One region of the Nonomuraea sp. NPDC004186 genome, then DNA from elsewhere that is predicted to be linked to it. Evidence: riboswitches for the same ligand, from Rfam matches in the RefSeq annotation. Region 1 holds a riboswitch; each other region holds the start of a gene.
The links. Region 1 has a riboswitch for S-adenosylmethionine ahead of thrC (threonine synthase). Riboswitches for the same ligand answer to the same signal wherever they lie in the genome.
Positions count from the first base shown of each region.

Region 2: it holds a riboswitch for S-adenosylmethionine, as region 1 does, so the genes downstream of both, ACWEPL_RS17485 (aminotransferase class V-fold PLP-dependent enzyme) here and thrC (threonine synthase) in region 1, are expected to answer to the same signal.
Region 3: it holds a riboswitch for S-adenosylmethionine, as region 1 does, so the genes downstream of both, ACWEPL_RS47635 (ABC transporter substrate-binding protein) here and thrC (threonine synthase) in region 1, are expected to answer to the same signal.

Region 1 covers NZ_JBSGFQ010000128.1:28,093-32,700, reverse strand. The annotation lists gene ACWEPL_RS54945 (cold-shock protein) at 176-376, opposite strand; gene ACWEPL_RS54940 (MoaD/ThiS family protein) at 622-897, opposite strand; gene thrC (threonine synthase) at 922-2,154, opposite strand; SAM riboswitch class I at 2,168-2,309, opposite strand; gene ACWEPL_RS54930 (RNA polymerase sigma factor) at 2,389-2,943, opposite strand; gene ACWEPL_RS54925 (alpha,alpha-trehalose-phosphate synthase (UDP-forming)) at 2,975-4,405, shown strand; gene ACWEPL_RS54920 (hypothetical protein) at 4,412-4,608, opposite strand, start outside.
Region 2 covers NZ_JBSGFQ010000018.1:104,003-108,610, reverse strand. The annotation lists gene ACWEPL_RS17500 (SAM-dependent methyltransferase) at 1-728, shown strand, start outside; gene ACWEPL_RS17495 (cytochrome P450) at 712-1,905, opposite strand; gene ACWEPL_RS17490 (TerC family protein) at 1,915-2,652, opposite strand; SAM riboswitch class IV at 2,765-2,880, shown strand; gene ACWEPL_RS17485 (aminotransferase class V-fold PLP-dependent enzyme) at 2,926-4,218, shown strand; gene ACWEPL_RS17480 (DoxX family protein) at 4,263-4,608, opposite strand, start outside.
Region 3 covers NZ_JBSGFQ010000091.1:7,225-11,832, reverse strand. The annotation lists gene ACWEPL_RS47645 (ABC transporter permease) at 1-784, opposite strand, end outside; gene ACWEPL_RS47640 (ABC transporter ATP-binding protein) at 781-1,896, opposite strand; gene ACWEPL_RS47635 (ABC transporter substrate-binding protein) at 1,875-2,981, opposite strand; SAM riboswitch class IV at 3,036-3,156, opposite strand; gene ACWEPL_RS47630 (helix-turn-helix domain-containing protein) at 3,241-4,215, opposite strand; gene ACWEPL_RS47625 (MFS transporter) at 4,275-4,608, shown strand, end outside.

The DNA.
Region 1 (4,608 bases):
GCAGGACCCCGCACCTGCGACGAGCCGCGTCCAGGCCACCGCAGGTGGCGGGATCCATACGCACGGCGAGCCGCCTCGCGCGGCTCGCCGTGACCGAGTCGACGAAAGAAAGGTGGCGGGTTCGCACGGACTGCGCTGCCGGGCGATCCCCGCCGGTGCATACCAGGGGGGTGTATCAGACCGCGCGGACGGACTCCGCTTGAGGTCCCTTCTGGCCCTGCGTGATCTCGAACTCGACCCGCTGGCCCTGTTCGAGAGATCGGTACCCGTCCATCATGATCGCTGAGTAATGGACGAATACATCCTTACCACCGTCTACCGCGATGAAGCCGTAGCCCTTGTCCGCGTTGAACCACTTGACGGTGCCCTGCGCCACTTCCGACTCCTCTTACTGGGCTTTCAGATCTCGCCCATTCCTCCGCGAGACCCGTAATCGCCGGACTTAAGGGAAAATCAGCCAGACGATCGCCCTCGACCATACCTGTGGCACGGGGTTTGGCAACAGAGTCAATCTGCAAACGACGCATTTCTTCGCAACGAAGGCGCTTCAGCGTTTCATTTGCCCTGGAAATGGAGAAGGCGCCCACTAGGGGCGCCTTCCACACGTGTGATCTATAGCACTCAGCCGCCGGCAACCGCCGGGATGATTGAGATCTGAGTGCCTTCAGGTGCCGGAGTGTCGAGCCCGTCGGCGAAACGGACGTCCTCTTCCCCAACGTAAACGTTGACAAAACGACGAATCTTGCCCGATTCATCCAGAATTCTCGCGCCGATCCCCGGGTAGTCGGAGTCGAGCTTGGCAAGCACGTCACGAAGAGTCGCGCCCTCGCCACTGACTTCGGCGTTGCCCCCGGTGTAGGTGCGCAGAATGGTGGGAATCCGCACCGAAACGCTCATGGTTTAACTCGCCTTTCCTGGTTGTCAGACAGTCGCGCGGAACGCGTCGAGGGAGGGCCGGATCACGGCCGTGGGCTGGGCGTCGTCGCTGATCGCGTCGAGCGTCTTGAGCCCGTCGCCGGTGTTGAGGACCACGGTCTCGGCCTCGGGGTCGAGCCGCCCGCTCTCGGCGAGCTTCTTCAGCACGCCCACGGTCACCCCTCCCGCGGTCTCGGCGAAGACGCCCTCCGTCGAGGCCAGGAGCTTGATCGCGGCCACGATCTCGGCGTCCGTGACGTCCTCGACGGCCCCGCCGGTGCGCCGGGCGATGTCGAGCACGTACGGCCCGTCGGCCGGGTTGCCGATGGCCAGCGACTTGGCGATGGTGTCGGGCTTGACCGGCTGCACGACGTCGTGCCCCGCCTTGTACGCGGTGGAGACCGGCGAGCACCCGGCCGCCTGCGCCCCGAAGATCTTGTACGGCGTGTCCTCGACCAGCCCCAGCTGCACCAGCTCGCGGAAGCCCTTGTCGATCTTGGTGAGCTGCGAGCCGGAGGCGATGGGGATGACGATCTGCTCGGGCAACCGCCACCCGAGCTGCTCGGCGATCTCGTACGCGAGCGTCTTGGAGCCCTCGGCGTAGTAGGGCCGCAGGTTGACGTTGACGAACCCCCACTTGTCACCCAGCGGGTCGCCGATCAGCTCGGAGCAGAACCGGTTGACCTCGTCATAGGTGCCGTCGATCCCGATCAGCTTGCCGCCGAACACGCGAGCCATGGCGATCTTGGCCGCTTCGAGGTTGGCCGGGATGAACACGCACGCCTCGAGCCCGGCGCGCGCCGCCGCCGCGGTGACCGCGCCCGCGAGGTTGCCCGTGGAGGAGCAGGAAAGGGTGTGGAAGCCGAAGTTACGCGCCGCCTCGACGGCGATGGCGACGACCCGGTCCTTGAAGGAATGGGTGGGGTTGCCCGAGTCGTCCTTCACGTACAGGTTCTTGAGACCGAGTGCGCGTCCGAGGTTTCCGGCCTTGACCAGTTTGGTCCAGCCGGGGTTCATATTCGGCTTACTGGCGACGTCAACCGGAACCGGGAGCAGCGACCGGTAACGCCAGATGTTGGCGGGGCCCGACTCGATGTCGGAGCGGGTCACGGTACCGAAGGAATAGGCCGCTTCGAGCGGCCCGAAACACTCCAGACACGCGAAGCTCGGACCGAGCGGGTAGCGCGTGCCGCACTCACGGCAGGACAGACCGACAGCAGGACCAAAGTCGAGCGACATGAAGCGAGGCCTTCCCTCATCTTCGCCTGCGGCCACCTTGACCGCAGACCGGAATTGGCACCTTGTCCCGGTCGGCCTCGCCCTGTCGCGAGTCTCAAACCGGGAGGGTTGCCGGGGCTTCGCAGGGCCGGTCCCTCCACCCCTCTGGATGAGCAATATTCAGTTGTTGAAAAGGACTCTACCCGTCCATGGGGCCCAAATGGCCACCCGTCTCAAGATGCGAGACGTGGCGTCTCAGCGATAATCATCACCCAGCACTCCCTGCACGTATTTGCGCGCCTGGTGAATGCGCGACTTGGCGGTGCCCAGGGGGATGCCGAGCTGCTCGGCCACCTCGTTGTAGTCGAGCTGGACGATGTCGCGCAGCACCAGCGCCTGCGCCAGGTCGGGCTTGTCGGCCTCCAGCGCCTCCATGGCGTCGAGCAGGTCGAGGCGCGAGCCCGCGATCACGCTCACCCGCGCCACGTCGGGCTTCTGCGTGGGCAGCTCGTCCGAGGTCTGCTCGGCCGCGCGGCGTTTGAGCGACCTGTACGTGGTGCGCGCGCAGTTGGCCGTCACGATGTGCAGCCAGGTGCTGAACCGCGCCCGGCCCTCGAACCGGCCGATGTTGCGCGCCACGGCCAGCAACGTGTCCTGCGAGGCTTCCTCGGCATCCTGGTGATAGGGGAGGATCCGGGCGCAGTGTCGCATCACATCGGGCTCGATCCGCGCCAGGAGCTCGCCAAGTGCGCGATGATCTCCTCCTGCGGCCGAGCGGGCGAGTTCCTCGGTTAGCTCATCTAGCGCCATAGCTGGGATCCTATGGGCGAAGGGAGCGTAGATGAACAGCGTCCTGGTGGCCTCCAACAGAGGACCCGTTTCCTTTACCGTCTCGGACGACGGCGAGCTGACCATGAAACGCGGTGGCGGCGGCCTGGTTTCGGCACTGTCCGAGGTGGCCAGGAAGGACGGCATGCTGTGGGTGTGCGCGGCGCTGTCCGACGGCGACCGCAGCGCCGTGCGCCTGGTGCCCGGCGGCCGGATCGACCACGCCGGCTACGACACGGGTCCGGTGCGCATGCTCGACATCCCGCCCGCCACCTTCCACCGCGCCTACAACGCCGTGGCCAACTCCACCCTGTGGTTCGTCAACCACCTGCTCTACGACATCCCCAACTCACCCAACTTCGGCACGAGGTTCGAGCGCGAGTGGGAGTCCTACCGCGACTACAACGGCGCGTTCGCGCTGGCGCTGGCCGAGGAGGCCGGCCACGGCGCCCGCGTCATGGTGCAGGACTACCACCTGACGCTGACCCCGGCGATGCTCCGCGCCGAGCGGCCGGACCTGCGCATCGCCCACTTCAGCCACACCCCGTGGGCGCCCCCCGAATACTTCTCGCTGCTGCCCGACGAGGTGGTCGGAGAGGTCCTGGAGGGCATCCTGGGGGCCGATCACGCCGGGTTCCTGGCCGACAGGTGGGCGCAGGCGTTCATGGACTGCTGCGAGGCGCTGCTGGGCGCGGAGGTCGACCGCGTGGGCCGCAGCGTCACCCACGAGGGCCGGACCACCCGCATCGGCGTGCACAGCCTCGGCGTGGACGGCGCCGCGCTGTGGGAGCGCGCCGTCGAGCCCGACGTCGAGTCGCACATGACCGCGCTCAGGGAGCAGGTGGGCGACCGCCGGCTGATCGTCCGCATCGACCGCACCGAGCTGTCGAAGAACATCGTGCGCGGCCTGGTGGCCTACCGCGAGTTCCTCGCCGCGCACCCGGAGTGGCACGGCAAGGTGGTGCACCTGGCGTTCGCCTACCCGAGCCGGCACGACCTGCCCGAATACCGCGAATACACCGCGTCGGTGCTTCGCTGCGCGCAGGAGATCGAGGACGAGTACGGCACCGAGGACTGGGACCCCCTGATCCTCAACGTCAACGACGACTACCCGCGTTCGCTGGCCGCGTACCGGATGGCCGACGTGCTGCTGGTCAACCCCATCCGCGACGGGATGAACCTGGTCGCCAAGGAGGGCCCGATCCTGTCCACGAGGTGCGCGCTCGTCCTCTCGCGCGAGGCGGGGGCGGCGGCCGAGCTGGGCCCGCACGCGCTCGTGGTGAATCCGTACGACATCAGCGGCACGGCCGCCGCGCTGCACGCCGCGCTCGTCATGCCGGAGGACGAGCGCCGCATGCGGCGCGACAAGCTGCACGCCGCGGCCACCGCCCTGCCCCCGCAGAAGTGGCTCGCGGCCCAGCTCGACGCGCTGGCCGAGATCTGAGCCCGGTCAGGTCCAGTCGGCGTGCTTGAGCGTGTCGGCCAGCCCCGGCGTGTTCCACTGGTCCACGATGAGGATCTTGCTCTGCGGCAGGTACCACTCGCGCTGCGTGAAGCGGAGCAGCACCTTCGTGGTCGAGCCCGAATACTTGACGCACTCCGACTTCCACGCGTTGTAGGCGGCCTTGTGTCCCGCGCCGACCTGGC
Region 2 (4,608 bases), on a different contig from region 1:
CCGCCGAGCCCGCGCTGCGCGACCGGCTCCGCGTCACCGCCGTCGACCTCTCCCCCAGGCCGGACGGCCTGCCCGAGCGGATCGCCTGGCGGCGGAGCGTGCCCACCGGCATCACGGGCCTGGCCATCGCCAACGAGTGGCTCGACAACGTGCCGCTCGACGTGGTGGAGCAGACCTCCGCCGGGCCACGCCTCATCATGGTGAACGTCCGCACCGGCGAGGAGCGCCTCGGCGGGCCGCCGCGACCGGACGACTGCGCCTGGCTCGACCGGTGGTGGCCGCTGACCCGGGTGGGCTCGCGCGCGGAGATCGGCCGCCCCCGCGACGAGGCGTGGGCCTCCGTCCTGGGACGCCTCACAAGGGGCCGAGCGATTGCCGTGGATTATGCACACCCTGTGGATAACCGGCCGCTCTGTGGCACGTTGACCGGTTACCGCGACGGCGCGGTCGTTGCCCCGATCCCCGATGGGACCTGCGATATCACGGCTCATGTCGCGCTTGACGCGTGCGCCGAGGCCGGGCGCCAGGCCGGCGCGATATCCACAGCCTTGTCCACACAGCGCGACGCGCTGAGGGCTTTGGGGATCACCGGCACCAGGCCCCCGATCGACCTGGCCCGCACCGAGCCGCGCACCTACATCCGGGCGCTGGCCAGAGCGTCGGAGGAGGGTGAGCTGATCGACCCGGCGGGGCTCGGCGGGTTCGGCTGGCTCAGCCAGCGGCGGTGACCTCCAGCGACCGCAGCCCCCTGATGATGTAGCCGGGCTTCCAGCTCGGCTCCTCCCGCAGTTCGAGCTTGGCCGCCCGGTCCAGGAGAGCGCCGTACGACTCGATGAGCTCGATGCGGGCCAGCGGCGCGCCCAGGCAGAAGTGGATCCCGGCCCCGAACGAGATGTGCGGATTGTCGGCCCGCCCCACGTCGAGCCGGTCCGGGTCCTCGAAGACCGCCGGGTCGCGGTTGGCGGAGCCGAACAGCAGCGCCACCTCCGACCCGCGCGGGATCTCCACCCCGTGCACCTCGATGTCCTCCAGCACCCAGCGTTCGAACATCTGCAGCGGCGTGTCCCAGCGCATCACCTCCTCGACGGCCGTGGGCAGCAGCGAGCGGTCCTCGCGCAGCCGGGCCAGTTCGGAGGGGTTGCGGAACAGGGACCACCAGCCGTTGCCCGTCACGTTCACGGTGGCCTCGTGTCCGGCGTTGAGCAGCAGCACGCACGTGCCGACCAGCTCGTCCTCGGTCAGCTCGTCGATCTGCGCCAGGGCGCTGATCAGGTCGTCGCCGGGAGCCCGGCGGCGCTCCGCGGCCAGGGTCTTGAGGTAGTCGGCGAACTCCGACGCCGCCCGTACCGCCGTGTGCTGGGCCTCAAGGCTCGGGTTGAGCTCGTACATGCCGCAGATCTCCGCCGACCAGGGGCGCAGCAGGTGGCGGTCGGCGTGGGGGATGCCGAGCATCTCCGCGATCACCGTCACCGGGAGCGGCTCGGCTACCTCGGCGAGCAGGTCGCCGCCGCCCTTCTCCACGAACGCGTCCACCAGGCCCGCGGCGATGGCGCGCACCCGGGGACGCAGCGACTCGACCATGCGCGGAGTGAACGCCTTGGAGACCAGCCGGCGCAGCCTGGTGTGCACCGGCGGCTCCACGTCGAGCATGCCCGCCCTGATCACCCGCCAGAACGGCTCCTGGAACTCCGGCTCCGCCGGCCTCCCGAACTCCTCGTTGGTGGCCACGTGGAGGTGGGACCGCCCCAGGCGGCGGTCCCTGAGCAGGGCGTTCACGTCGGCATGACGTGAGATCAGCCACTGGTTCGTCGGCTCGAAGTAGCTGACCGGCGCCTCGCGCCTCAGCTCGTCGTACACCCGGTACGGGTGCGCCACGAAATCCGGATCCCAAGGGTCAAATCGCACTATTTCATCTTAAGGAGTGAGGTCCTCCTGTGGCGCCGTCCGCTTGCTCCGCATCCGGATGTTCAGCAGCTCGACGACGAGCGAGAACGCCATCGCGAAGTAGATGTAGCCCTTGGGGATGTGCTGGCCGAAGCCCTCGGCGATGAGCACCACGCCGATCAGCACGAGGAACGACAGCGCCAGCATCTTGATGCTCGGGTGCCGGTCCACGAACCTGCTGATCGGCCCCGACGCGAACAGCATCACCAGCACCGCCACCACGACCGCCGCGATCATCACGCCGAGCGTGTCGACCATGCCGACGGCGGTGATGACGGAGTCGAGCGAGAACACGATGTCCAGCACCATGATCTGGATGATCACCGAGGCGAAGGAGGCGGCCGCGGCCTTCTTGCCGTCCTTGCCCACGGGGCCGTCCATGCTGTGGCCGATCTCGGTGACGCTCTTGCCCAGCAGGAACAGTCCGCCGAGCAGCAGGATCAGGTCGCGTCCCGATATTTCGTGACCGAAGACGGCGAACAGCGGCTCGGTGAGCTGCACCACCCACGACAGGGCGAGCAGCAGGAGCAACCGGGTGATCAGCGCCGCGCCCAGACCCAGCACCCGGGCTCTGTCCCGTTGTTCGGGAGGTAGTTTCCCGGCCAGGATGGAGATGAAGATGATGTTGTCGATCCCCAGCACGATCTCCAGGGCGACCAGGGTGAAGAAACCGATCCAGATCTGCGGGTCGGTTACCCAGTCCAACATTTACGCACCTCCATGACACATGAGCGGGATTTCCGGTAGCAACGAGTCAGCCGCCGGATAAGTTCACCGACTTGCGATCGATGGAGGGGATTGGGTTATAGTCTCCGCCGTAGGTCATGAGTGCCAGCGACAAGCCCCGGCTAGCTGGCCGGCAACCCTCGCGTCCGCGGCGGGGTGCCCCGGGTGAAGACCTGGTCCGTCACGAAGTGTGGCGGGCAAGCGCGGGCTCCGTGGCTGCTTCCAGGGGTCCGATGACCCTGAGGGAGATGTGCCGTGTCCACGTTGACGATCTTCAGCTCCGTCCCCGCTCGCGCCGCCGAGGCCGAGGCCGTTCCGGTCGCCACGGGCAGGCCGATCCCCGCCGTGCTCGGGGCCGACCTCGAGGTGCCGGTCAAGGGCGGCCGGCTCGTCGGCTACGCCAACCTCGACTACGCCGCCAGCGCCCCCTGTCTCGAGCCGGTCAGCGCCGCCGTCACCGCGGCGCTCCCGGCCTACTCCAGCGTCCACCGGGGCGCGGGCTACGCCTCGCAGCTCACCACCGCCCGCTACGAGCAGGCCCGCCACACGGTCCGGGCGTTCGTCGGGGCCCGCCCGGACGACGCCGTGATCTTCACCCGCAACACCACCGACGCCACGAACCTCCTGGCCCGCTGCCTGCCCGCCGGCACCACCACCGTGGTCTTCGACACCGAGCACCACGCCTCTCTCCTCCCCTGGGAGAAGTCCGTACGGCTGGCGCCGCCCGCCTTCCCCGGCGAGGCCGTCCGCGCCGCCGACGCGGCCCTGGCCGGCATCGACGGCCCCAAGCTGCTCGTGGTCACCGCCGCCTCCAACGTCACCGGCGAGCTGTGGCCCATCGCCGCCCTGGCCCACGTCGCGCACCGGCACGGCGCCCGCATCCTGGTGGACGCCGCCCAGCTCGTACCGCACCGGCGGCTCAACCTGACCGCGCTCGACCTGGACTACGTGGCCTTCTCCGGGCACAAGCTGTACGCGCCGTTCGGCGCCGGGGTGCTGGTCGGGCGGCGGGACTGGCTCGCGGACGGCGAGCCGTACCTCAAGGGCGGCGGCGCGGTGCGCTCCGTGGGCGACGACACCGAGTGGCACGACGACCCGGAGCCGCGCCACGAGGCGGGCACCCCGAACGTGCTGGGCGCCATCGCCCTGGCCGCCGCCTGCGACGCGCTCACGGCCACCGGCTGGACCGCGCTGGTGCGGGAGGAGGAGCGGCTGATCGCGCGCCTGCGGTCCGGGCTGGCCTCGATCGAGGGCGTACGGGAGCTGTCGCTGTGGGGGGACGACCACCCGCGCGTCGGCATCGTGTCGTTCACCGTGGCCGGCTACTCGGCCCGCGAGGTGGCCGAGGTGCTGTCCGGCGAGTACGGCATCGGGGTGCGCGACGGCAAGTTCTGCGCGCACCCGTTCGTCCGGCACCTGTTGGGTGAGGCCGACGGCGGATGTGAGGACGGCACCGCTTCCGCGGTGCGGGCCTCCATCGGCATCGGCTCCACGCAGGAGCACGTGGACCGGCTGGTCGAGGCCGTGCGGGACCTCGTGAATCGCTGAGTCGGCCGCTGGGTGAGCCGCTGAGTGAGCCGCTGGGTGTGCCGTTAGACGGCGTCGGAGCGGTTCGGCGGCTTGCGGTGCGGCGGCGGCTCGTCGGAGACCAGGGCGTCGATGTCCCTCATGTCGTCGTCGTTGACCCCGCCGGCCCGGTGCTCGGTCGGCTGCCTGGGCACCCGAGGCGCCTCGGCGGGCGTCGTGAGGCCGGCGGGCCTGGTCGTGACGTTCGACGGCTCCGGACGCTGTGGCCGCGCGGCGCTTTCCTCCTCGGCGGCCCGGCGTTCCGAGCGCCGGCGGAACATCGCGGCGAAGATCCCGTCGATCCCGATCCGGCCGCCCCCCAGCGCCAGGAACAACAGGGCCAGTGCCCCGAGCGCGCCGGGCAGCTCCCAG
Region 3 (4,608 bases), on a different contig from region 1:
GCAGCGCGAAGCTCAGCGCCGCTGCCACCGGGTAGTCGAACACCGTCGTCACCTGGTCGTAGACCCGGATGCCGGTCAGCGGCTGGGTCACCCCGCCGACCAGCAGCGGCGTGATGTAGATGCCCATGGCCAGCGCGAAGACGATGAGGGCGCCGGTGACCGCGCCGGGCAGGCTGAGCGGGACCGTGACCCGCAGGAACGTCCTGACCGGCCCGGCTCCGAGCGTCTGCGAGGCCCGGTGCAGGTTGCGGTCCAGCCCGCCGAGCGCCGTCGTGAGCGGGATGATCGCGAACGGCAGCAGCACGTGCGTCACCGCGACCACGACGGCCGGGTAGCTGGTGAGCAGCTGGGCGGGCTGGTCACGCAGCCCGGAGGCGACGAGCGCCCGGTTGACGAGCCCGTTGCCGGACAGCAGCACGACCCATCCGTAGGTGCGTACGACCACGCTGGTCAGCAGCGGCGAGATCACGATGACGAACAGCAGGGTCCGCACGACGCCGGGCCGCCGGCGGGCCAGGAAATACGCGGCCGGGTACGCCAGCGCCACGCACAGCACCGCCACCAGGAGCGCGGTGGCCAGGGTCCGCAGCAGGGAGCCGTAGAAGTACGGCTCGGTGAACACCCGGGCGTACTGCCCGAAGGTGAATCCGGGCAGCGCTGCGTTGAAGGCGTCGACAGGGCTGAAGCTGAGCCGCAGCAGCCCTACGAGGGGGACCAGGAACAGGGCGGTCAGGAACGCCACGAGCGGCAGGATGTACGGCAGGCCCGCCCAGCGGCGTGTCACGGCGCCTCCGTTTCCAGGAGGATGACGTCGGCCGGATCCCAGTGCGCGAGCACGGACGTGCCCGCGCCGGGCGGGTCCTCGGCGCCCGCGCCGGTGTCGGCGACCTGCACGCTCAGGATGCGTCCGTCGGCCAGCCGCACCTCCACATGCCAGGCGTCCCCGGCGAAGGCCCGATACCCCACCGTCCCGGCCACGCCGCCGGCCTCTGGGCCGGCCTCTGGGCCCGGTGTGGTCAGGCGGATGCGTTCGGGGCGGACGGCGACGACGGCGCGCCCGCCCGGCCGCAGCGACAGCGGGCCGCACTCGACGACGATCCCGCCGGAGTCGAGCGCGCCCGAGCCGGTCACCGTGCCCTCCAGGACGTTGGCCGCGCCGATGAACTGCGCGACGAACCGGGTCGCCGGCCGCCGGTAGACCTCGTCGGGGGTGCCGAGCTGCTCGACCCGGCCGCCGTTCATGACGGCCACCCGGTCCGACAGCGCGAGCGCCTCCTCCTGGTCGTGCGTGACGAAGACCATGGTGGTGCCGATGCGCCGCTGGATGGCGCGCAGTTCCACCCGCATCTCCCTGCGCAGCTTGGCGTCCAGGTTGGACAGCGGCTCGTCCAGCAGCAGCACGGCGGGCCGGATGGCCAGGGCTCGGGCGAGGGCGACCCGCTGCTGCTGCCCGCCGGACAGCTGGCGGGGCCGCCGCCCGGCGTACCCCTCCAGGCCGACCAGGCTCAGCGCCTCCCGCACCCGCTCGTCCCGCTCCCGCCGGTCGAGCCTGCGCACGCGCAGCCCGTACGCCACGTTGGCGGCCACGGTCATGTGCGGGAAGAGCGCGTAGTTCTGGAACACCATGCCCAGACCCCGCCGGTACGGGGGCCGCCGGGTCACGTCGGAGCCGTCGATCACGATCCGCCCGGCCGTGGGCTGGACGAACCCGGCGACGCAGTTGAGCAGCGTCGTCTTGCCGCAGCCGCTGGGCCCGAGGATCGACAGGAACTCGCCCTTGCGGATCGACAGCCGGTCCAGGTCGAGCACGCGCGCGCCGTCGTACCCGGCGGCGAGCCCCTCGATCTCGACGTGCCCGCCGCCTTCTTCCGGGGTCAGCCGAAGATCTGGTTCCACCGCTGCTGCCATTCGTTCAGCTTCGGGGTGGCGACCGCGTAGTCCACCCAGATGAACTTCTTGAAGACGTCGGGACCGTGCTTCACCTTCTGCTCGAACGGCTCGCTGTAGGAGATCGAGTCGTTGCCCGCGGCGTACCAGGTGCCCTCGGCGAACGGCTTCTGGTTCTGCGCGGCCGTCAGGTGGTCGAGGAACTTGTTCGCCAGGTCGCTCTTCTGCGTTCCCGCGGCGATGAAATACGAGGTCAGCGCGCCGACGGGGCCGGACTTGGGGTAGGTGAAGCCGATCGGGGAGCCGGCCTGGGCCATGGCGAAGGCGCGGCCGTCCCAGAAGGGCATGATCCAGGCGTCGCCGTTCTCGATGACGGTGGCGGCGTTGCCCGCGTTGGCGGGGAAGGAGGACACGCAGCCCTTCAGCGTCGCGAGCTTGTCGAACGCCTTGTCCACGGCGGCCGGATCGGACAGCGTGCCGCCCTGGGAGGTGACCAGGGCCGAGAAGAACTCCAGGCCGGGGTTGTAGGTGAGCGGCGGGAGGGCGACGTGGCCGCAGTACTGCTTGTCGAAGATGTCCGCCCAGTCCGCGGGCGGCGTCTTGATCTTGTCGGTGCGGTAGAGGAGACCGGTGGAGCCGGTGGTCAGCGGCACTCCGTACTGCTTGCCGTCGTACGCGGACTTGCCGGCGAGCACCGGGTCCAGCTCCTTGAAGTGCGCCAGCCCGTCGGTGGCCAGCGGCTGGAGCAGCCCGGCGGAGGCCGCGGGCAGCGACGCGTCCGGGGTGAACGCGATGACGTCGAACGGCGGGTTCTTGCCGCCGGCCGCGCGCAGCTTGGTGAGCCATTCGGCGTTCGCGCCGTAGACGAGGTTCACCTTGGCGCCGGTGTCGCGTTCGAACGGCTCCACGAACGACTTCTTGAACAGCTCTCCCCACGCGCCCGCGAACGCGGTCACCGTGAGCTCCTGCTTCGCCGCGCCGCCGGTGCCCGTGGAGCCGCCGGTGGAACCACCCGTGTCGACGCCGCCGCAGGCCGTGACCGCCAGCGCGACCACCATGCCCAGTCCCGCGAGGCGCGTGAATCCGCCCTTCATCTTTCCCTTTCCTTTTCGAGCAGCCGGCCAAGGGCACAGGGCAGCACGACTCGACATCCGCGCTTGCCGCCAGGAGCACCATTCGGCTCGACGACCGTGTCATCACCCGGGGCACCCCGCCGCGGTGGGAGGGTTGCCGTCCAGCAAGCCGGGGCTTCGCACTGGACTCGTGACATAAGCGACTGTATCAGTAGGATTTACCTGGATATGGCACAGGGTGATGGTTAGTGGCTTTTGTCTCTTTTGTGCGAGGGGGTGCTCAGCCGTTGACCAGGGCGTCGCCGAGGGGCGTGCGCGCGTACAGGACGCCGCGGCCGACGCGGGTGCCCGCGATCAGGCCCGTCCTGCGCAGCGCCGCCAGATGGCCGCCGGTGGTGCCCAGGCTCTGCCCGAGCAGGGCCGCGAGCTGGGTGGTGGTGGCGGGCTCGGCCAGCTCGGCGAGGATGCGGGCGCGGCTGCGGCCGATCAGGGCCGACAGGTCGGCGTCGGCCGCGGCGGGCACGGCCGCGGTGCCCCTCGCGGGGTAGATCATCGCGTACGGCCAGGCGTCCTCCAGATAGGCGCCGACGCCGGTCGTGAACGCCGACGGCAGGAAGAGCAGCCCCTTGCCGCCGAGCCGGCGCAGCCCGTGGAGGCTGGTCAGCTCGACCTCGATCTGCCCCCGGGGTCGCCAGTGGACCTGCGGGCTGAGGTCCTCCAGCGCCGCCGCCCAGCCGTAGGCCGCCAGCCGTCCCGCCCGATGGGCGACGTCGCGCTGCAGGATCGCGCGGAAGCGCGGCCAGTCGTGGGAGACGATCTCCGTCCAGAGCGCCTCGTACGCGTCGGCGAACCGCTCCACCACCCGCGCTCCCGCCAGCAGCTCCCTCACCCCGCCCGCCGCCGGCCGCCCGGCGAGCGCCCGGGCGATCTCCGCGTGCGCCTGCTCCATAGGCGTCCTGCGCATGGCGGCCAGCTCCGCCTCGAACGGCACGTCCACCGCCGTCGGCGGCGGGGCGATGAAGGCGACGTTCGTGCCGCGCCGGTTGCCGCTGATCGCGTCCGCGGCCCGCAGCACGGGGTGCGCGCGTTCGAGCTCGCGGTACGTGCCCCGCCACCGAGCGGCCCACCGGCCGTGCACGCCCGCCTCCAGCCGGCCCGCCAGCACCCACTGCGCGTGCATGGTCTCGATCAGCGGCGAGATCGCGAACCTGGTGGCCACCAGGTCCTGCGGGGTGACCTCGATTCTTACGGGCACCTTTCGGTTATATCCGAAAGAGTCGCCGGCTCGCCGGTCCGGTCCGCACCATCGTGGACGTGAATGGGGCGACGTTCGGCGAGGTGTTCGCCGTCAAGGAGTTCCGGGTCCTGTTCGGCAGCTTCGCGCTGCTGGTCGGCGGGGACTCGATCAAGATGCTGGCCCTGTCCGTGCTGGTCTATGCGCGGACCGGCTCGGCCGGCCTGTCGGCCGCCGCGTACATGGCCGGCTGGCTGCCGTTCATCGTGGGCGGGCTGTTGCTGCTCTCGCTGGCCGACCGGTTGCCGCCGCGGGCGCTGATGGTGACCGGCGAGGTGGTCAGGGCGGTGACGTGTCTGCTGCTGGCCTTCGCGGAGCTGCCGGTCTGGGCGATGCTGGCGCTGGTGCTGGTCA